DNA from 2 places in the Neobacillus sp. PS2-9 genome. Region 2 is predicted to be linked to the other one. Evidence: predicted binding sites of a transcription regulator. Region 2 holds the regulator's gene; the other holds the start of a gene.
The links. The regulator Rex, encoded in region 2, represses fermentation and respiration genes when NADH is low (regulators of the CRP and FNR family bind a similar motif). The targets are predictions, from matches to a motif close to TTGTGAAATATTTCACAA.
Positions count from the first base shown of each region.

Region 1: RCG25_RS00535 (TIGR04190 family B12-binding domain/radical SAM domain protein) is a predicted target of Rex. The motif match lies at 9,089-9,106, and genes of this name have one in related genera.

Region 1 covers NZ_CP133269.1:111,146-122,460, reverse strand. The annotation lists gene RCG25_RS00575 (Cof-type HAD-IIB family hydrolase) at 1-268, opposite strand, end outside; gene RCG25_RS00570 (DNA alkylation repair protein) at 331-999, opposite strand; gene RCG25_RS00565 (hypothetical protein) at 1,104-1,253, shown strand; gene RCG25_RS00560 (PRK06851 family protein) at 1,317-2,417, opposite strand; gene ybaK (Cys-tRNA(Pro) deacylase) at 2,756-3,232, opposite strand; gene RCG25_RS00550 (S8 family serine peptidase) at 3,323-5,788, opposite strand; gene RCG25_RS00545 (response regulator) at 6,023-6,670, opposite strand; gene RCG25_RS00540 (GAF domain-containing sensor histidine kinase) at 6,645-8,510, opposite strand; gene RCG25_RS00535 (TIGR04190 family B12-binding domain/radical SAM domain protein) at 9,136-10,944, shown strand; gene RCG25_RS00530 (ABC transporter ATP-binding protein) at 10,977-11,315, opposite strand, start outside.
Region 2 covers NZ_CP133269.1:4,957,134-4,968,448, forward strand. The annotation lists gene groL (chaperonin GroEL) at 1-701, opposite strand, end outside; gene groES (co-chaperone GroES) at 751-1,035, opposite strand; gene RCG25_RS24705 (CPBP family intramembrane glutamic endopeptidase) at 1,352-2,074, shown strand; gene RCG25_RS24710 (YdiK family protein) at 2,071-2,271, shown strand; gene RCG25_RS24715 (MDR family MFS transporter) at 2,511-4,025, opposite strand; gene RCG25_RS24720 (cytoplasmic protein) at 4,039-4,761, opposite strand; gene RCG25_RS24725 (polymer-forming cytoskeletal protein) at 4,777-5,496, opposite strand; gene RCG25_RS24730 (YhbD family protein) at 5,509-6,132, opposite strand; gene RCG25_RS24735 (redox-sensing transcriptional repressor Rex) at 6,262-6,915, opposite strand; gene moaC (cyclic pyranopterin monophosphate synthase MoaC) at 6,950-7,447, opposite strand; gene RCG25_RS24745 (ABC-F family ATP-binding cassette domain-containing protein) at 7,616-9,535, shown strand; gene RCG25_RS24750 (sugar phosphate isomerase/epimerase family protein) at 10,042-11,010, opposite strand; gene RCG25_RS24755 (Gfo/Idh/MocA family protein) at 11,007-11,315, opposite strand, start outside.

The sequences.
Region 1 (11,315 bases), 350 kb from region 2:
ACTCTTTACTAATTGGAGTCGCTGCAAGAACTTCACCATCTTTCGAGCGCACCTCCGCACCATTCACACCAATCACCGGGCAGTTTAAACCGGCTTCTGCTAATACATAGGTTGCTTCCTGATAGGATCTGCCCGTTGCCACAATAAATTCAATTCCTTGTGCCTGTGCTTTTAAAATCGCTTTTTTATTTTCTTCACTGATGGTTTGTGTGGAATTCAATAATGTTCCATCCATGTCTGATGCAATACATTTAATCAAGAGTCTCACCTTCCAAAATTTTTCATTATGCCCATTCTAACATGAATAGTTAAACCGTATCGTTTAAATGCTCAGTCTACATATTTGCTTCCTTCTCTTACGCTTAACGGGGCAAGACTGTTTTCATTGATAAACTGCTTCACCGAGGACGGATTGGTTTTGGAGTATTCCCTAAGCGCCCAGCCAATGGCCTTTTGGATAAAAAATTCCTTACTGTCAGAATTGCTCCTTATGTATCGGTACAGCCGCTCTTTATCGGTTTTCTCTTTGTATTTTAACTGAAAAAGAATCGCCGTTCGTCGCAACCACATATTGTCATGTTCTGCCCAGTCGTCAATCGTTTCCTCAATGATTTCCGGAAACTTCTCTGCTATTTTTCCCACCGGCTTTGCCGCAATTGCATCCACCGTATCCCACCAGGATTTCTCCAATACTAGTCTTTCCATTAAGGCCAAATCCCCTTTTTGCAACTTCTTTAACGATTTTTCTATGTAGGTTAAGGCCATATATTGATATTCTCTTTCATCTTTTTCCCAAAGCTCTATAATAAATTCTTGATCGAATGGCTCTTTCAATATTCCTGCTTCTTTGAAAAATACCTTTTCCAGCTCCTTCCGGATAGGAGACTTGATTCCTAAAAAAGGGAAATGATTCTTCATATACTTCGTCATCGGCCCCGCCTCTCGTTCGTTGCGGTACGCTTCAAACAGATTTGTTACCTTTTCTATTTTGGTTGGCAAAAAAAACGCCCCTTCCCATTACTGTTTTTTCCAGTTTACCCTTTATTTATTAGCATGAAAACACATCCAAACAGCAAACTACAAATAACAAGGAGGGATGAACCATGACTAAGAAATACAACAAAGGTAGCAAAAATCAAAATTCCCCTCAAGCAGGGCATGCGGAAGCAGAGTTTGCGACTGAATTTGTAAGTGGCGATAACAGTAAGGGCAAAAAAAGCAATCATACGCAAAAGAAGAAACAAAAGAAATAAACAGGAAAAGGGGTCAGACCCCACTATGATGTAGTGCGGTTTGACCCCTTTAACATGCTATTATTAAACGGTAGAAGCCGCTAAATTCTTAATTTCCTCAGCAATTTTACTTTGAATTTTTTCAACAACCGAGAAGTCCATCGCAGCTACATAAATTTCTTCAAGCTCATCGTGCAACTCTTTTGCTTTAGCTAGATAGCTGGTCGCTTCAGTCATTTTATTTTTGTACTTAGCAGAAATTTTACTGATAAAATCAGCAAAAATTTCGTCTGTTCCAGGTTCAATCAAAAGTTCATACATGTCGAGGATTTCGTCGCCATCACGGCTCGGAAAGTATTCATGTGGTGCCGTACTATCAAAAATAGCGATGCCGAGCTCTCTGAAAATACACATATCGAGGCTATTTGGATCAAAGCCGCAGTGATAAATCTCTACATCCACACCACGTTCCTCGGCCGCAGCTGCTAGTTTTTTCAACATCGTTGATTTCCCGGAACCAGGGCGCCCTTTAATAAAGTAGCGTTTAGGAATCTCTTCTGTTAAGTTCGGAACGAAATCAACCGCGCCTTTAGGTGTCGCTGCACCTAAGAATCGATGACGGACATCAGGCGTTTTATTCAATCTCATTTTCCCAAAGAAGGTGTCAATTAATTTTTTTGTTAATTGATCAGCCTTTTTAAAATCCATACTATTAATATAAATTTTTTCCCAATCATCATGAATTTCTAATGCTTCCTTAAATGTTGCGTAGGCCTTTTGAAAGGACTGGCTAATCTGTCTGGTGAGCTTTTGAATCACATATTTTTGCACACTAAGAGCACGGGCATTCCAGGCTTCACCTAGGTTTATATATTCTTCCACTGCTCCAGGTGCATTCGGCTCAATGACATGCGGTGCGGTTCCATCAACGATCCCGACTTTTAACGCTGGAATGAGCACGCCATCAATGGAATTATTATCAGAGGAACAATGTAAAAACTCTACATCATAGCCCTGTTCCACCCATTCGTTGCCTATTTTTTTCATCAATGAAGATTTACCTGTCCCTGGACCACCTTTTAAAATAAACAACCGATCTAGTCCTTGAAGATTGGAATCGTAAAGGTTATGGAAACCTCTGGCTGTGTTCCCGCCAGCAAAATAATTTCTAATTTTCCCTGCCACTTATCAACACTCCCTTTTACGCTACTCAACTGCGCCTCGTTTATCCTCTAGTCATATTTAATGGCCAGTTATTAGGTGAGATATTTACACCCTATCATATGCGCTTCTGGGTTATAGGTGAGTGCCCATGGAAAAATTCATTTTATTCTCATTTTGCTCTGTTAAATTTGTCTGTTGATTTCCGCTCCAGGCGCGAGCGGTTCGTGGGCGTTTCGGCGAGCCTCCTCGGCGCATGCGCCTGCGGGGTCTCACCTGAACCGTACTCCCACAGGAGTCTTCGTGCCTTCCGCTCCAATCAACAGGGTATAAAAATCAACATTGTTCTTTAACACAGCCTCTCATTTAATGATGTCCAGAATCTCTGCCTTTGTTACTTCTTTTAATACATTAGGCTCCACTACTATTTGAACGCCAATCTTCCCTGCGCTGACCACCATCTCAGGCAACTCGCTACAGCTTTCGTCCAAAAAGGTCTTGTATTCTTTTTTCATCCCGATAGGGGAGCAGCCACCACGGATATAGCCTGTCCACTTTTGAATATCCTTTACAGGAAGCATCTCCATGCTTTTTTCACCCGCTGCTCTTGCTGCCTTTTTCAAATCCAATTCCTCGGCAACTGGAATGACGAACACATAAATATGTTTGCTTGGGCTTTGTGCCACGAGCGTCTTATAGACTTCCTTTGGCTCCCGACCGATTTTTCCCGCTACAGAAATCCCGTCAATTTTTCCATCCTTATTATCGTATGTAAGCATGTCATACTTGATTTTCTTCGCATCCAGTATGCGCATTGCATTGGTTTTAGCTTGTGCCATGATCATCATCCTCTAACTATTTATACTAATTATAGTATATCAATTTCTTCCATTAAAAAGGAGAGCTGCTTGTGACAGCTCTCCTTCCTATTATTGAAACCAGGCCTGATAGTAACGCGTTACGGCGACCGCATAATCGCCTCTTGTTACCTTTTTGCTTGGCTCAAAGCTGGCTTCAACGGTTGGGACTAAATCATATGTTCCTTGTTTCACCTGGAAGATGGCATTAAGGATGTTCAGGTCAAGTGCCAATTGAACATAACCTCTAAGCGCTACGGGAATAGAGGAGCTATCCTTAATTGGAACTCGTTCACCCTTGTAAAGTACCGTCACATCTCCTGTTTTTTCTTTGGCTTGTTTTTCTAATCCAAGCGCTTGAACAAGGGAGTATGCCAGTTCTGCGCGGTTGACCTCACCGTTTGGATTAAAATTGCCGTTTGTATCGAGAAGCATAACGCCACCCTGTGTTTGAACCGCATCACGAATGACCGCTCCTTTTGCCACAACTGCTTTCGCAAATGGCCCATCACCTGCTGACACATCCTTTAAAGCTGGAGTCTGGCTTTGCCTCACTCCAGTCCCCATGACTAAATAATGTCCTAGTTCCTTTCGTAAAAGGTTTTGCTTTGGTTTGTATGATCCATCCGCATATCCATCAACCAGTCTTTCACTTACAGCCATTTGGATGGCAGAAGCTGCAGGATCGCCAGAAATATCCTTCAGGCCGGTGTAGCCGCTCACCTTCGCCATAGAAACCGTTCCTTGAATGGTTTCGGGCAATCCAACACCAACTGGGTTAGATTCGTCGCCATGCAGCCCGTCAATTCTAACCTTCCACTCTCCAGCCATGGGTGAATTGACGGAAGCCGTCCGATCAGGATAAAGGGCGAACAATAAGCTGATTCCCGAGCTATACTCTGTCCCGTCTGGAGCGACTAAAATGAGATTCACAGGGTTTCCTGTTTGCCCAAGCAATCCGGTTGCATCCATTCGAGCAGAGAGTTGGGAAACTCCTTCTGCGACTGAAAATGAGTAGGTGTTTGACGATAATAATATTGGATTATACTCCACCTCAAAAGGAGATCTCGTGACTGTTGATTTAACATTGCTATTGAATGTTTGATAGGCGTTTACGGTTGTGCCATATTGGTTTCCAAACAGGACAGCATCAAGTGCGGCATAGGCATTCACATAGCCGGTGCCCACTTCCCATGTTTCATAGCCAGGCATATTTGTAGCTGTATCCTGTAAAATTTTCTTGATTTCATCTGGTGACAACGTGGGCTTTACCTCTAACATGAGCGCAGTAATCCCTGCCACATGCGGTGTTGCCATAGAGGTACCACTCATGGCTGTATAATATGGCAGGTAGGCTGGTTCAATTAGCTCCGCATCTGTTGTTGCACCTAACGTTGAGACGGGGGCGAGAACTCGAGTTGAAATAATATCGACTCCTGGTGCGGTCACACTCGGTTCATCCTTCCATGTCCACGTCTTACCATCCATTTCAAAGGTACCACCGACTCCCTTTGTCCCTCTTGAAGAAAAATCTGCCAGTGATCCATCTTTTTCTCCGGCAGCCACAGAAATGACCCATGGAGCTTTTGCGTAAGGGTTATGGGTGTTTTCTCCCGGCCCTTCATTCCCTGCTGCGAATAAGACGGTAATGCCACGGTCGTGGGCTGCCTTACTGGCTATATTAATCGGATCATTAGGATCAAAGTCGCCTGATGAACCCCAGGAATTTGTAATCACTCGAATATTATATTCAGATTGATGGGTGATAGCATAATCGAAACCGCCAATGCCATCAAGAACAAAGAGGGCTGCACCTGAACCGTAACCTATTAAACTAGCACCTGGAGCAACCCCTTCATATTTCCCTTTTGAGCTTTCTCCTGTCCCGCCAACAATACCGGCAACATGCGTACCGTGTCCCGAATTAGAGTCCGTGTTTGGCACATTTTCTACATAAGTGATTGGCAGTAAACTAGGCTCCAAGCTGTTTAAATTTGTACTTGCCATTACGTTTTGGACTAGGTGACTGCCAAATTGCAGATCTTTATGCGTTCCATCCACACCGCTGTCGTTGATTACCACACCAATCCCTTTTCCCGTTATCGGCAATCCTCCATTTGCCTTTTGCATCGCTGTATCTGTTCGTACTTTATCTACCCCTGTTAAACTGGTCGCATCTGCATTGTAATAAGTGAGCTTACGATTTAAATAAATCGACTTTACTCCCGGAGAAGCAGCGAGTTTATTGATTTGATCCTTCGTTGCAAGTATCCCCGCCATTGGTAAAGCATTCATTGAAAGTCCTTTGGAGATTCCTAGACTGTTTAACAGATTAAGTTGGTCTTTTGTTGGAGCGCCCTTTCCATCAAAGGTCACTATGACCTGTAATGGGTCTACGGCTGTATCGAGTGCTTTGAGCAATTTACTATCGATGATAGCAGATGTCCCTTCAGCGTTCGCTTTTGATAGACCAGGAATTACAAGTGATACTAGTATGACGAGAGTAAGAAAGACTGATAACCACCTTTTCTTTTTCACAATCCATTCCCCTTTTCTACTAATAGTTGTTAGGTCTATTGTCTAAAAAAGGAGACGATAACACTATTCAGCAAAGGGAGTAATTACCGTAAGAATAAGTACTAATTTGTTTTCGTACTTAAGTTATAGGACATAGTCCTGTTGGTCTTCGTGCCTTCCGCTCCAGTAAGCAGAAAAGGGTCAGGCATCATGTGATGGATTCACATGGTGTCTGACCCCCTTTACAGTTTCCTTTTATGCTAATGGGACGAGCTGGTTTTGGACGGCGTAGATGACGACTTGTGAACGGCTTTTTACGCCGAGTTTTTTGAAGATGTTGCTGACATGGATTTTTACGGTTTTATCACTGATATATAGACTTTGCGCAATCTCTTTGTTATTCATTCCTTTAACCAGACACAAAAGCACTTCTTTTTCCCTTCCGGTCAGCACGGAGTCGGTCTTTTCTTCGATAGGCTCTGCCTTCTGTTGTTGGAAACCCAGGAACTTCTTTGTCATAGCAGGGTGAATAACCGACTGACCATTAGCAACCGCACGGATCGCATCAATGACATGCTGTGAAGGAGCATCCTTCAGAAGATATCCATCCGCCCCTTCGCGGATGGCTGACATAAAGAACTCATCATGATCATGCATAGTCAAAATGAGAATTTTAACAGCCGGATAACGCTCTTTTATCACACTTGTTGCTTCTATGCCATTTTTTTCAGGAATATTAATATCCATTAGAATGACATCCGGTAGAATCTCATCCACCTTCGCAATCGCATCATTCCCATTTACCGCCTCTGCCACTACTTCAATATCGGCTTCCATTCCTACTATGTTTTTAAGACCATCACGCAATACCGCATGATCATCGACTAGCATAAGCTTGATCACGTAAATCACTCCCTTCAATTCCCATTCTTGGTACGGTTAACGTAATCTCTGTTCCCGCTCCTTCTTTACTGTCTACTTGGAGCGAAGCTTGGATTTTCTCCGCCGCCTCATTCATATGCAGGATTCCAAAATGGGGGTGCTGCCTTGCTTTAATCATCGCCTGGAATAATGAAAATCCCTTCCCATTATCCTTAATTTTTAATAGAACATGCTCCTTTTGATAGCTTAATAAAATGTCAATCTTCGTTGCCTCTGCATGCTTAAGGGCATTCTGCATACTCTCTTTGCAGATATCGAATATAATTTTTTCCACCATAGGGCTGAGCTGAAACTCAGGGCCGCGGGTATCAAATGATATGTCCATGTTTGAATCTCGTTGAATCGCGCTGATTTTTGAGGCAATTGCCGACAGCAGCCCCACGCGTTCTGTTGGATATGGGCGAAGAGCATAGATCGATTCCCTAACTTCCTTTAAGCTTCTCCTCAGCTTTTCCGTGCTTTCTACCATTAGTCGGAACGAGTCATCTGGCATTTTAGTGAATTTCCGAGTGGCTGTCTCCAAATTCATGATGGCCCCTGCTAATGATTGAGCCACCCCATCATGAATATCACGCGCAATTCGATTTCTTTCTTCTAAAATCAGCCTTTTTTCCTGTTCAGCAAACAGCCATTTCGTCTTAATTAAGACGGCTAACTGATTGGCAAGGGTAGCCGCTGACTGCCTATCTTCTTCCGTAAAGCTTTTTGACCGAACTCTTCCAAAGACAAACATACCAACCAGCTCATTTTCAAGCACTAATGGGGCATATAATAACGACCCCACTTCTTCTGAAAATATTTTTCCCGCAGGCCCCGCGTCCTTTTTCGTATGATGGTAAACGGTTAACTGCCTAGTTTTATCAAACGCCAGAGCCGCTTCATCTGTTAAAATGATTTCATCCATAACTAATCCTGAGGCAAACCTTAGATTCCAACCCTTTTTTTCTCTTTTCCATAAAATCCAGGCATCCACATCTATAAATTCCTGAAGATTATTGGCTAAAAAAGATAACCAATCTGGTGCTGCAATTTTTTTATTAAGTTCAGAAGAGATACTAAATAGTGCCTTTAATTTTGATTTCTCCTTCTTTAAGTTAGCAATAATGGAACTTAATAGTGCAAAGCACACTAATGGAGCAAAAAAGAAAAAGAACGAAAAGACATCAATTTCTCCTCTATTTTGATTTCCAAGAAAATAAAAAAGGACTAGGTATCCATATGAAAGTAGGAAACTATTCAATTCCTGCAGCGTTTTCCGCTTCCATATACGGAAGTTATAGAGCTGAGGTCTAATCGTAAGCAATACATCAACAATTAAATTATTAACAAGATAAAAAGGCAGGATAAGCAGGCTAAAGTGAAGAACTCCTTGCAGGAATCTTGACTGTAGTTCAATTGTTAAAAATGATAAAAACCATTGACTGATTAAGTGTGCAGTATAAAAACTGATAAGTAGCAAGGCAGGATTAAAAAACACAATCCTGAGCGGCCTTCTTTTATATAGATTAATCATTGCCACGATACATCCATAGGAAAGAACTGTATATGAAAGGCCATCCATTACATAAATGGCATACACGAGTGGAAAGGAAATCGTAACGGTGCCTTTCCAAACTGGCAATGGAAAAAACTCGACAATCAGTAGAAAAACAACTAATAAAGCAAGAATCATTGTTTCATTAGGTGCCGTTATTTTTGCTAGTCCAAATTGGATAAAGATCCAAATGCCAATAAGGGAGACGCACAGTAAAAAGTACCTGGATAACCGTTCCTTTTTTTGCGAATTGGACGAATTATTCATTCATTTCTCTCCTTCATCCGCTTTTGATTTGATATCTAAATTTTCTGTTAATTACTGTTAGTTTAATGGAAATATTCTATAAACACAATAAAAGAGGAGCCATGATAATAAAAATAAAGCTGAAATTTCCCAATAGGACAAAGAAAAGCGGAAGCGCCTTGATCAGCCCCGACAGGCAAATGTTCTTCTGCAAGAAAAGTCGTTCTTTGACTTTTATTGCAGAAGGTTATTTGACCCGAGGGGCTAGGCGCTAGAGCTGGACAATTCTCGAAGTCGAATTTTATACTTTTTTATTACAAAGAAAAACCCAGACCGGTCCAATGAAACACACTGACCGATACTGGGCCAAACCGTTTCCGGCTTGTAAAATGATTATGGCACAGTTTCCCTTTTTTTTATATTTGCTAAAAGGATTATTCTTCTCTACTACCTTTGTATTAATGAGTACAAGTCTATGGTTAGGGTCCTAAATTCAACTGGGTTTATCCACAAAATCACCCAAATATTGTCACCCGTTTGTCACTCTATCAACCAATAAGTATAGTAAACTAAAATTATAAACCCTACCTTATACTCCATTGTGAATATCTTCACAAATCAACCATCTATTTTAAGAGGTGAAATTATGAAATATGATTTAGTTCTCCTGCATGCACCCAGTGTGTACGACTTTAGGAAAAATGCTTTGCTTGCAGGCCCAATAAGTGATGTTGTTCCGTCATCACCTGTGTTTGAAATGTATCCCATTGGATTGACAAGTATTGCGGATTACCTTGAAAGATATGGCCTGCGGGTAAAGATCATCAATATTGCCAATCGGATGCTGATGAATTCATCATTTGATGTCGAAGCAAAATTAAGCAAAATCCAAACAAAAGCATTCGGAATAGACCTTCATTGGCTCCCGCATGCACATGGCAGCATTGAACTTGCCAAAATAGTAAAAACCCTTCATCCGCAAACACCCATCATTTTTGGCGGGTTATCAGCCACCTATTATCATAAAGAGTTAATTGACTATCCATTTATCGACTTTGTTATGCGTGGCGACTCTACCGAAAAGCTGATGCTTCTCCTGATGAACAAAATTGAGGCAGGGAACACTCACTATGCTGATATACCCAATTTAACTTGGAAAAAAGGCAGTGAGTACGGCAACAATCCAATTACGTATGTACCTAAGGATTTAGATGATATAGACATTCCTGGCTATCGCTACACCATTCGCTCCGTTTTCAAATACCGAAATTTCCTTGACCCCCTTCCTTATAACGGATGGCTTCAATATCCTAACACAGCGCTGTTAACAGCGAGAGGATGTACACAAAACTGTTTGATTTGCGGGGGATCAAGAGAAGCTTATGATCAAAACTGTAACCGCAATTCACTTGCCCTACGATCACCAAAAAAGTTAGTGGAGGACATTCAATTTATTTCACGGTTTAGCCGCGCACCCATTTTCATTCTTCACGATCTTCGGCAGGGTGGTCGTGAATATGTAAATGAGTTTTTTAGCCGCCTTAAAAAAATCAACCTAAAAAATGAAATCGTCTTTGAACTGTTCCAGTATGCCGACGAAGAATTTTTCAAGCAAATGAATGAAAGTGTGCCCAAATATAGTATTGAAATCACCCTTGAGACACATGATGAGAAAATTAGGCGTTACAATGGGAAGTTCAGCTGTACCAATCAAAAGGTCATAGACACCCTTAACTTTGCTCTAAAGAATGGCTGTAAAAAAATCGATTTGTTCTTCATGGTGGGGATCCCAGGACAGACGTACCAAAGTGCCATCGAAAACATCGATTTCTGTGAAACGATTCATCTGGCCTGCCATCAGGATCCAAGAGTCTATTACTTTGTGGCACCGCTTGCTCCATTCCTAGATCCTGCAAGCCCTGCTTTTGAACATCCAGAGCTTCATGGCTATAAAAAATTCTGCCACACCCTTGAAGATCACCGCACAGCGATCACTCAGCCTTCCTGGAAGCATATGCTTAGCTATGAAACAAAAGATATGACCAGGGATGATATCGTGAATGCCACCTATGAATCTGCTAATAAATTAAACGAGTTCAAGCTTCAATATCATCTAATTGATCAAGAGGGATATCAAGAAATCAATGGGAAGATTGAGAAATCAATGGCCTATATAGAAAAAATCGACCAAGTGTTGTCACTCCCTAAGGGAGATCAGGCAGCGGAATTGGTTAAAATTCAAAAGGAGATAGAAGAGTTAAATAAATACAGTATTTGCGGAAAGAATGAGCTAAAGTGGGAGGTTCAAAAGAATTATGCCAATTTCTTTTCACTCGCTTTAGTGGGATTAGAGCAGCTTTATCAGGATTACTCCAACATCATTCGAGCGAAATTAAGTCCAAAACAAAGGTTTCAATTCACACTTGATGCAGAGCGTCAAAAATTAAAAGTATAAAGAATGAAAAAAAGGGGTTCAATCCCCTTTTTTTAATGCCCGCCTAAATAGGCAGCTCTTATTTGGTCTGATTGGCTCAGCTCTTCAGCGGTACCTGCAGCCACTATTTTTCCTGTCTCGATGACATAGGCACGGTCAGCAATGGATAATGCCATATTCGCATTTTGCTCAACTAGTAATACAGTCGTTCCTTGCTGATTGATTTCCTCAATGATCTTAAAAATGGTTTTTACCAACAATGGGGCAAGACCCATGGATGGCTCATCTAATAGCAAAAGGCGCGGCCTTGCCATTAATGCACGACCCATCGCAAGCATTTGCTGCTCCCCACCTGAAAGTGTACCCGATTGCTGCTTACGGCGCTCTTCCAA
Region 2 (11,315 bases):
ACTGGAAGGATTTCTTGAATGCTAGAAATCTTCTTGTCAGTGATTAAGATATATGGATTTTCTAAAACAGCTTCCATTTTGTCCGTGTTTGTTACCATGTAAGCTGATACATATCCACGGTCAAATTGCATACCTTCAACAACGTCTAATTCAGTTGTGAAGCCTTTTGATTCTTCGATTGTGATTACGCCGTCGTTACCAACGCGCTCCATTGCTTCAGCAATCAATTGACCTACTTCTTCGTCAGCAGCAGAAATTGCAGCAACTTGTGCGATAGAAGCTTTGTTTTCGATTGGTTTAGAAATCGCTTTTAATTCTTCTACAGCAGTTACAACCGCTTTTTCGATCCCTTTACGGATACCCATTGGGTTTGCACCTGCAGTCACGTTCTTTAAGCCTTCGCGAATCATCGCTTGTGCAAGAACAGTTGCAGTTGTTGTACCGTCACCAGCAACATCGTTAGTTTTGCTAGCTACTTCAGCAACAAGCTTTGCACCCATGTTTTCGAATGCATCTTCTAATTCGATTTCTTTTGCAATCGTTACACCATCATTTGTGATAAGTGGTGAACCGAATTTTTTCTCAAGAACCACGTTGCGTCCTTTAGGTCCAAGAGTAACTTTAACAGCGTTTGCTAGGGCATCAACACCACGTAACATTGCGCGGCGTGCTTCTTCACTAAACATAATCTCTTTAGCCATTTTTCAAAAAACCTCCTCATAAGTTTTCAATTTTATATTTTTGTAAACCTTACTCAACAATAGCAAGGATATCGCTTTCACGTAAAATTAAGTATTCAACACCCTGGTATTTAACTTCTGTACCAGCGTATTTTGAGAAGATAATGCGATTGCCTTCAGTAACATCAAGTGCTACACGCTCTCCGCTTTCAAGTACACGGCCAGTACCAACGGCAACAACTTTTCCTTCCTGAGGCTTTTCTTTCGCTGAATCTGGTAATACGATACCGCTTGCAGTTTTTTCTTCTGATTCAACAAGCTCAATGATAATGCGATCACCTAATGGTCTTAACAAATCAAACAACCTCCTCAAATATATATGTAATTCTGCCATTATTAGCACTCTCGATTAATGAGTGCTAACACAATTATTATAATAATGAATCTGATAATCTTTTGCAAGTATGAAGCACAAAAATTTTTGGTAAAAAAATCATTTTTTACAACCTTATAAAGTATGCGAATAAGAGGACATTCTATACCTGACTTATTAAAATAGTTCAACTAAATTGAAACAAGGCTCATTTTAAGAGTAAAATAGAAAATAGCGTAATAAAGATAAGCATACAGTTTAATTAATTTATATAGATGTGCGAAAAGGAGATTAGCATTTGAAAAAAGAATATTGGTGGATCATCATTGTATATATTGCTATGCAGCTTTCCAGTCTAGTTGGACTGCCATTATTACTATTCGGTTTTAAATATGCAGGAATTAATCAAAGGCTCGCTGTACCTATTTGGCTGATTGCAAGCTTTTCAATAGCCCTCATCATCATTCTTTTCCTCTTACGGAAAGAATTCAACGCAAAAAGATTAGAGGAAAGAAACAGTTCTTTCGGCTCGTCCATCGCCTGGGCGATCTTTGGTGTCTTTTTAGCGTTATTTTCTCAATATGTTGCGGCCATCATCGAAAGTCTTTTAGGAATTAAAATGGGCTCGGAGAACACAAAGGATATACTAACCATCATCGACACGTTACCGCTCGCCATCCTTGTGACAAGTATTTTCGGTCCTATCTTAGAAGAAATCGTGTTTCGAAAAATTATTTTCGGTGCTCTTTATAAGCGATTTAATTTCTTCATCTCGGCTTTGATTAGCTCGGTGGTTTTTGCTTTAGCACATATGGAGCCTGTTCACATTTTGCTTTATTCGGCTATGGGCTTAACATTTGCGTTTTTATATGTAAAGACCAAGCGCATTTGGGTGCCGATTTTTGCCCATGTGACCATGAATACCATGGTTGTCTTAGTCCAATCAGTCTATAAAGACGATATTGAAAGACTGCAGCGTGAGGCTGAGGCGGTTCAAAACTTTATCGGAGGATTCTTATGAGACGTTCACCTTTGTTATCCGGTTTGATTTATTTCTTTCTTGGAGGGTTGTTTACTTATTTCGCTATTGACGATGTTCAAAAAAACAGCTGGGGCTTCTTTAGCTATTTATTAGTCGTTCTCGCCACCTTCGACTTCGGATCTGGCCTAAAAATGATCACCTTTCATTTTAAATATAAAGATAAACTGAAAAAATAAGGCTTATAGTAGCTATAATTAAACTTTTTAGCTACTATAAGCTCTTTTTTTTTGTGTAAAATTACATTCAATCTGAAGAAATTGTATTTTATCAGCGAATTTTTAACCTTTATCGGCGGATTTACGCATTTTATCAGCGAATCTAGAATTTTATCAGCGAATTCATACGATTTATCGGCGAATCACAAAAAAGGGTGTCAGGCACCATGTAAAATTTTCACAATGGTGCCTGACACCTTTTATTTTGAAGCTTCTCCCCGGTGAATGACCATTCGTTCTTTGCCTAAGATAAAGATAAACAAGAACGCCAGACCTGCTGGTACCAATGCCCATGTAAAGGTATGGACAATCGAGCTGGAAAGAGCATCTGTAATTTTATCAAGAATCTGTTGAGGGATCATCTTTCGCCCTTCTTCTGATAATAACGCCCGTGAATCCCCGAACGCTCCACCCTTCGGCATCGGTCCCATCCCTGCAAAGGCTTTTTCGAGAGCGTCTGTAAAATCATTTCGTTGAATCGTGCCAAAAATGGTAATCCCAATCGTCATGCCTAGGGAACGAATAAAGTTACTTGTTGAAGTCGCTGAGCCCCTTTGCTCCATGCCAAATGGATGAATCGCCGCCATACTCAACACCGAAAACGAGAAGCCCACTCCCAGTCCGATGACAATCATGTACACCGTTAATATCGCCCGGCTGGTTTCTGGAGTAATCGTACTTAACAGCAAAAATCCACCTATCAGAATAGCCGCCGACAAAAACATGATATTTCGGTAGCTCATTTTCGTCGTCAAAAACCCTCCTACTTGCGCGGTCACCACCGACCCAAGCATCATCGGTAATAAAATCAACCCCGAATTCGTTGCACTGCCTCCATACACTCCTTGGACAAAAATCGGTATGTATACCGTTCCGGCCATAAAAGCTGCCCCATAAAACAGACCGACAATCGTACTTCCAGCAAACAACCGGTTTTTAAACATCGAAAATGAAATGATTGGATCCTTTGCCTTTGTCTCAGCAAATAAAAAGACGACAAACAAAATTGCAAATCCTGCAAATAAGCTTAAAATAATCACTGAATCCCAGTCATATTTCTGTCCACCTAGCTCTAGAGCGAACATTAAGCAGACGACTCCGCTGACCAATGTCACCGCTCCCCACCAGTCAATCGTTTGCTTTTGATGAATCGGTGACTCTTTGTAAGCCATCACGATAAAAATCAAGGATAAAATTCCAAGCGGCATGTTAATATAGAAAATCCAATGCCAGCTGATATGATCCGTAATATACGCCCCTAGCAACGGTCCAAAAATGCTCGATAGACCAAAGACCGCTCCAAATAATCCGCCCATCTTCCCGCGTTTTTCAGGTGGAAAGAGATCAAACATAATCGTAAAGGCAATAGGCACAAGTGCGCCGCCGCCAATTCCTTGGATCGCCCGGTAAATACTTAATTGTGTAATCGTTTCGGCTGTACCACATAAAGCGGATCCTGCCATAAACAAAATAAGCCCAAAAATAAAGAACCGCTTCCGTCCGTACATGTCAGACAATTTCCCGAAGATCGGCATCCCCGCCATCTCTGCTACCATATAGGCAGAAACAACCCAAACGAAGCTTTCCAGTCCACCGAGGTCACCAACAATTGTCCCCATCGCGGTCACAACAATGGTATTATCCATTGACGCCATTAAAATACCTAATAATAATCCTGCGACTACTAAACCTAATTTACTATCTTTTGCTGTCATCCCCTATCCCCCTCTAAACCTTCGTTTTTGTTTTTATAGTGGCGCTAGGGTCATGTACCAAATCGTCTCTATACTCCACCAAACCGATGTCACATCCAGGACCGATTTTCACAATATTTCCCCGAACGATTGCTGCTTTTGTGTTTTCTAAGTACACCTCATCGCCTTCGATGACTTTTGCATCGAGAAAACCCGCTCTCTTTGAGAGTGGAATATTGGTGAATGGTATAAACCAGGATCCTCTTTTTACCGAAATCTTCCCGCCGCCAATTTCCTCCGCTGTGCTCTCACCAAAGCTCAGTAGAATTTTAACGGTGTCGGCAGAGAGCAACCCCTTAATCTCAAAGCCGCCGCTCGAGTCAAATTTCTCATACGCGACATCACCTTTTACAGAGATACTTCCTTTAATAACGGCTGACTCGCCAATTAATCGGTCATCCGTCTCTAACAAGCCAAAAATCTTCATTTTTTTCAAATGTGCCTTCCCGCCCACGGTCATTGTGCCCATAACGAGTGCTTCCTCTGCCTCCATCGATCCTTTGACCTCTGCTTCACCCAAGATTTTAGCAGAGCGTGTTTTCACATTTTCGCACGCCTCACTTGTTCCATATACATGAAAGCTGGAGCAGTCGACGTTATTGACGATGGTTCCTTCTCCTCTTATGCTGATTTTTCTATATTGGCCGCCAGGATAACTCCCCGAACCATTTATGATCAGGTTACTGGTTTTCTCCATTTTCCTACCCCCCTATTACACTTTGATACTTTCTTTGACGACAGCATTTTTATGTTGTGAAAAATCTTCCCGGTACTCTACGACACCAATTTGGCAATTCCGGCCAATCTTTACCTGATTCCCCCGTACCACCTTGGCAATGGTATTCTCTAGTTCAATTTTGTCTCCTTCAATGAATTCCACTTCGAGCTGAGTGGAAAACAACGGTTTAATGAGACTTTCGAAAAAGGAACCTCTATGTTTCACCAAAATGGTTTCACCGCCGATTTCTTTTGCCTTACATGGGCCATGAAGTTGAATCGTAATTTGTTCGGCATTTAATAACCCGCCTATAGCAAATTGAGAATCTGCTTTAAAAATCTCTGCCTCACAATCTCCTTCTACCCTTAACACCCCATTAATTTTGATTTCCTCACTTTTGACTTTTCCACCAACAGACGCCTTGCCGGAAACCTTTAATTTTTTCACATATAGATTTTCGCCAATCTTTGCCGTTCCATCTATCGATAGTTGCTGGGATTCAATCGTTCCCTTGACCTTTGCTTTACCGTTTATTTTCGTCTGTTCACTTGTCACATTCCCATCCACGGTCCCGAAGCCATTACTTTCAAACTCCACGCAATCAACATCACTGTTAACCGTTCCGAATCCATTCAATATGACCTGGCGGAACGCCCCACCATTTGAAGCACCGAAACCATTGATGACTAAGTCTCCTCTTTCCTTCATATCCATGTATATTCTCCTTTATAATAATTTTGCTTTGATCTCTTCCATACACGACATCAGTGAGAGCTGCACAACCATTTTCGTCCCCAAATCCATATGCATCGCTTCTGCGTTAATGAGCAAGAGACACGATGACACCCCAAGTTTCCTTGTTATGACTAATTCACAGCTTTTTTGTTTGATTAAAGCAGCATGCTCCTTTAACACCTGAAGCAGCATCTTTCCTTCATCTTGATTAATCTCACCAGATTGCAGAAGCTTCTCAAGCACATATACTTCAAGCATCCTAGTAATCGTAAACGTAGGGCTTCCTTTTTCATTCTCAAGGTAAAAATTCATAACAGCAGATGAAACAATGTTACGTTTTACTAGCTCGTCTTTTCCTAGCTGCAAGTCAGAAATATTTGGTGAAAACATGTCTGCCAGTTCATCTAGTGATAAATTTTCTTTCATTGTTTGGATTTTATTGATTCTTTCTAGGATCTTCTCTTTTGGAAAAAAGGTCTCCTGCCCAGTAAAGGTTGATTTACGTATGAACCATTCTTCTGGAATAAGGTCCTTTCGCTTCCATCTATATAACTGTCCATAGGAAATTCTCGCAAATTCTAATAGGTCTTTTTTTGAGATTAACTCCTCACTCATGATAAAAACCCCTTTCTATTTATCAATGTAACATAACACTGTTACGCGTGTAAAGTTATAACTTACAAATTTTTGCAATAAAAACACCTCCTACGATTGAATCATCGTAAGAGGCCTTATTATCATGTTCTATTCCTCTACATCCACTGTTGGATAGTGCTTTAAAAAGTAAACCAATGATTGCAGTTCCACTGCCAGGTCAATATGGTGAACCCGAATCGACCCTGGTACATTTAACCGAGCAGGCGTAAAGTTTAGAATCCCTTTAACTTCCGCTTTTACCAGTCGGTCCGTTATCATTTGCGCAACAGGAGCTGGCACCGTTAAAATAGCCACCTGAATATCACTATTTTCTAATACCTTCTCCAAATCATCCATATGATGAACTGGAACTTCGCGAATCGTTGTACCCATTTTTTCCGGATCGACATCAAACGCGACCTCGATCTTCGTGTTGTTATTTTTTAAAAAGTTATAATTTAAAAAGGCAGTCCCCAAATTACCGACCCCAATTAACGCAACCTTTGTTAATTCATCCTGATCCAGCGTTTTCCGGAAAAAGGTTAACAAATAATTAACATTATAGCCATACCCCTTCTTACCTAATGCCCCAAAATAGGAAAAGTCACGGCGAATCGTTGCCGAGTCTACCTTTACCGCTTCACTTAACTCTGCAGATGAAACTCTTTGTTTGCCGGAAGTATGCAGGTTCTTTAAAAATCGATAATAGAGGGGCAGCCGTTTCGCTGTCGCCTGTGGTATTTTCATCGTTTCGTTACTCATATTCTCCCACACCCCATGAATGGTTTTTTAACTCTTATTTAACCTGTTCATTTCTTCTAAAATCACCGTTTTTACCGCCTGTTTTTTCCACTAAATAGGTTGGCCCAATAACCATCCCTTTATCGACTGCCTTGCACATATCATAAACGGTTAAAGCACAAGTAGATGCAGCTGTGAGCGCTTCCATTTCCACACCTGTATTCCCCTTTGTTTTCACCGCTGCCTCAATATGTAATTGAAAGTTCCCTGTTTGCTCCTCTTCCCATGCAAAAGAAATATTCACACCTGTCAGTGGGATGGGATGACACATAGGAATAATATCCCATGTTTTTTTTGCCGCCATCACGGCTGCAACTTGGGCAACAGCTAGTACATCGCCCTTCTTCATCTCATGATGGGTTATTTTGTAAAAAATCTCTTTACTTACAGTTATGCTAGAATGAGCAAGAGCAGTACGTGCTGTCTCAGGCTTATCGCTGACATCTACCATCTTTGCTCTGCCTTCTTCATTAAAATGCGTAAATTCGGCCATATAAAAAATCCTCCTACCAAAAAATAATACACTATTTTTCCTTTTATGTGTGTGAAACTTTGAACGAATCACTAGATTTTTTAAAAGAACAGCACCTAGAAGAGTCCGAGTTATTGCTGTCATTCCGCTTATACGGTACACTAGTCCTAAGTAATAGAGGTGAATAAAATGATTTTATTGCAAGTAAATCAATTACAAAAATATTATGGTGCTGACCTTATTTTATCGAATATAAAGCTAGAATTACAAACGAGAGACCGTGTGGCCCTAGTTGGCCGTAATGGTGCCGGAAAATCGACCTTATTAAAGATTATTGCCGGACATTTGTCTCATGATGGCGGCGAAATCATCAAACCAAAAGAAGTAACCATTGGGTACTTAGCTCAAAACACAGGATTAGAATCCAAATTGACCATTTGGGACGAAATGTTAACCGTATTTGAACCCCTTCAAATCATGGAAAAATCGCTCCGCAAACTGGAAGAGCAAATGGCCGAGCCTTCTGTGTTTGAAGACCCAAGCAAGTACGAACGGGTGCTGAAAGAATATGATACCCTCCAGGTACAATTCAAGGAACAGGGCGGATACCAGTTTGAAGCTGACATTCGCTCGGTTCTACACGGTTTAAATTTCCAGGATCATTCTCTCATGATTGCTAGTTTAAGCGGTGGTCAAAAAACCCGCCTTGCTTTGGGGAAATTACTGCTAACAAAACCTGATATTTTAATATTGGACGAGCCTACCAACCATCTGGATATTGATACCCTTTCATGGCTGGAGCAATATTTGCAGGGGTATGATGGCGCGATCTTAATCGTCTCTCATGACCGCTACTTCTTAGATAAAGTCGTGAATCAGGTCTATGAAGTATCCCGCAAGCAAATCCAACGTTTTCCGGGTAACTATAGTTCTTACCTTGAACAAAAAGCGGCCAATTATGAGCGCAATTTGAAGGTTTATGAAAAACAACAGCAAGAGGTCGCTAATTTACAGGATTTTATCCAACGGAATCTAGCGAGAGCGTCCACCACCAAACAAGCGCAAAGCCGCCGGAAAAAGCTTGAGAAAATGGACATAATGGACCGACCTCTTGGTGATGAAAAGTCTGCCACTTTCGCTTTTGAAATTGAAAGACAAACCGGGAATGATGTATTAACTGTCGATTCTCTTGCTGTGGGCTACAGTGGTGAGAAGGTATCTGAGGCGATCTCGTTCCGGGCCTTTAAGGGAGAAAGCATTGCTCTTGTGGGTCCAAATGGAATTGGTAAGTCTACGCTTTTAAAAACGATTATTAAGAAGCTCCCTGCCCTTGCCGGAACTATCCATTATGGAACAAACCTTTCCATTGGCTATTACGATCAGGAACAGGCGGAATTAACCTCTAATAAGCGTGTATTAAATGAGCTTTGGGATGATTATCCACTGAAAAATGAAAAAGAAATCCGAACCGTTCTTGGAAACTTCTTATTCTCTGGTGATGATGTGTTAAAAATAGTCTCCACTCTTAGCGGCGGGGAGAAAGCTCGATTAGCACTTGCGAAGCTGATGCTAGAAAAGGCCAATGTTCTCATTCTTGACGAGCCTACGAACCACCTGGACCTTGATAGTAAGGAAGTCCTTGAGAATGCACTAATTGATTATCCCGGAACCATTTTGTTTGTGTCCCATGACCGGTATTTTATAAACCGGATTGCCACTAAGGTATTGGAATTAAGCAGACATGGCAGCATGGAGTACCTTGGGGATTATGATTATTATCTTGAAAAGAAGCTCGAGCAGGAAGAATTGGCTGCATTAGCACTAGCTGAATCGTCTAAAAAGGCTGCTCAGCAAGAAGCTTTCGAGAAGAACTCTTATCAACAGGATAAAGAAAGCAAAAAGCTGGAGCGCCAGCGCAAAAGGAAATTAGAAGAAATCGAGTTACGGATTGAAGAGCTTGAGGAACAGATTCAGGAGTGCGAACAGCAGTTATGTAACCCAGAGGTTTTTCAAAATCACGAAAAAGTGTTAGAAATTAACATAAAAAGCGAAAAAGCGAAGGCAGAGCTTGAGCACTTGATGGAAGAGTGGGCTGAGCTGGCAGATTAATAGGAAAAACCGGGCGGATGCGCCCGGTTTTTTTGCTATAGTTATGTCTGTCTATGTACTGGGGGAGTTTTTTCTACACACTTTTGTTGTTTTTCTACACAAATCAGCGATATTTCTACACACTTTCCGATTATTTCTACACATTTTTCAATTTTTTCTACACACTTTCATCATTTATCTACAAATTTTAATAAAACCGCCCTTTTTCCACAGCCTTATCTACATTTCAAAGCTTACTATTTCAGTTACTCCACACACTTTTCCACATTATCCACAGTAAATACTGTTTTTATCCACATTATCCACATTATCACATGCACTTATCCACATTTTTTCATGATGAGACTTTTTTAGAAAATAATTATCCACAAAAACACTCGTTTTTAAATGCAAAGTAATTACACTGCAAAAAAAAGATTTCTTATCTGGGAAGTCTTTTTATCCACAACTAATTGCAAATTGGCTCTTTTGTTTACATTCTATTTCAATAAACCCATTAAAAAGTTTTATGCCCACCACATATCGACGTTCTTCTCTTTAAAAAGGGAACCTTTTAGCAGAGTGATGGCTTTACCTAAACCTTCATCAATGGATGCTAACATGTCTTCGTGTTCAATCGATAGGACATAATCATATCCAACCGCACGAAGTATACTGACAATGTCTTTCCAAACCTTTTCTTCCTGACCATAACCAACCGAACGAAACGACCAGGAGCGATTGACGATTTCACTATAGTGCTTTGTATCTAAAACACCATTTTTTCGGATATTGGAATCGTCTAAATAGGTGTCCTTTGCATGGAAGTGGAAAATCGCTTTCTCTCGACCTAAAGTTTTAATAGCTTCAACAGGATCAATTCCTTGCCAGATTATGTGGCTCGGATCAAAGTTTGCTCCAATATTATTACCTGCATGCTCTCTAATCTTCAAAAGAGTTTCCGGGTTGTATACGACAAATCCTGGATGCATTTCAAAAGCTACCTTTATTCCATGCTCTTTCGCAAATTGCGCTTCTTCCTTCCAATAAGGAATAACTTGTTCATTCCATTGCCAGTTCAAAATTTCCAAAAAATCCGGCGGCCAAGCGCAGGTCACCCAATTTGGGTATTTCGCACCAGGATGATCACCTGGACACCCCGAAAACGTATTGACAACCGGTACTTCTAATTGTTCAGCAAGCAACACCGTTTTACGCCATACATCATGTGCTTTTTGAGCAATGGTTTGATCGGGATGGAGTGGATTCCCATGACAGCTTAGAGCACTAACCATCAACCCTCTGCTTTCCACTGCCTTTTTAAACGCCTTTATTTTTTCCTGTTCATCTAGTAATACATCTGGATTACAATGATGATTCCCAGGATAATTTCCCGTACCTAATTCAATCGCTTCAATCCCTAGCTCACACATCTTATCCAACATCGCATCAAAAGACAAGCCCTGATAAGGAACAGTAAAGAGACCTAATTTCACTGTTGCACCCCCTGTTCCACTTGCACCATTGTCCATTTTTGATGCTCATGACTTTCTAAGATTGCATCCGTAATAAGCATTGATAGATGACCATCTTCAAAGGTTGCAAATGTAGGTCGATCGGTCGATAAATTTTTTCCATCACGAATAAAAGAATAGAAATGTAACATCATATTTTTCAATGCATCTGGCCAGCCTTCGTTATGCCCTCCAGGATGGTGAATAGCTGAATTCACGTCTGGATTGAACAATCCAGGATCTGCAAGTAACACTCCATTCGGACTATTTCGATTACCAATCCAAAT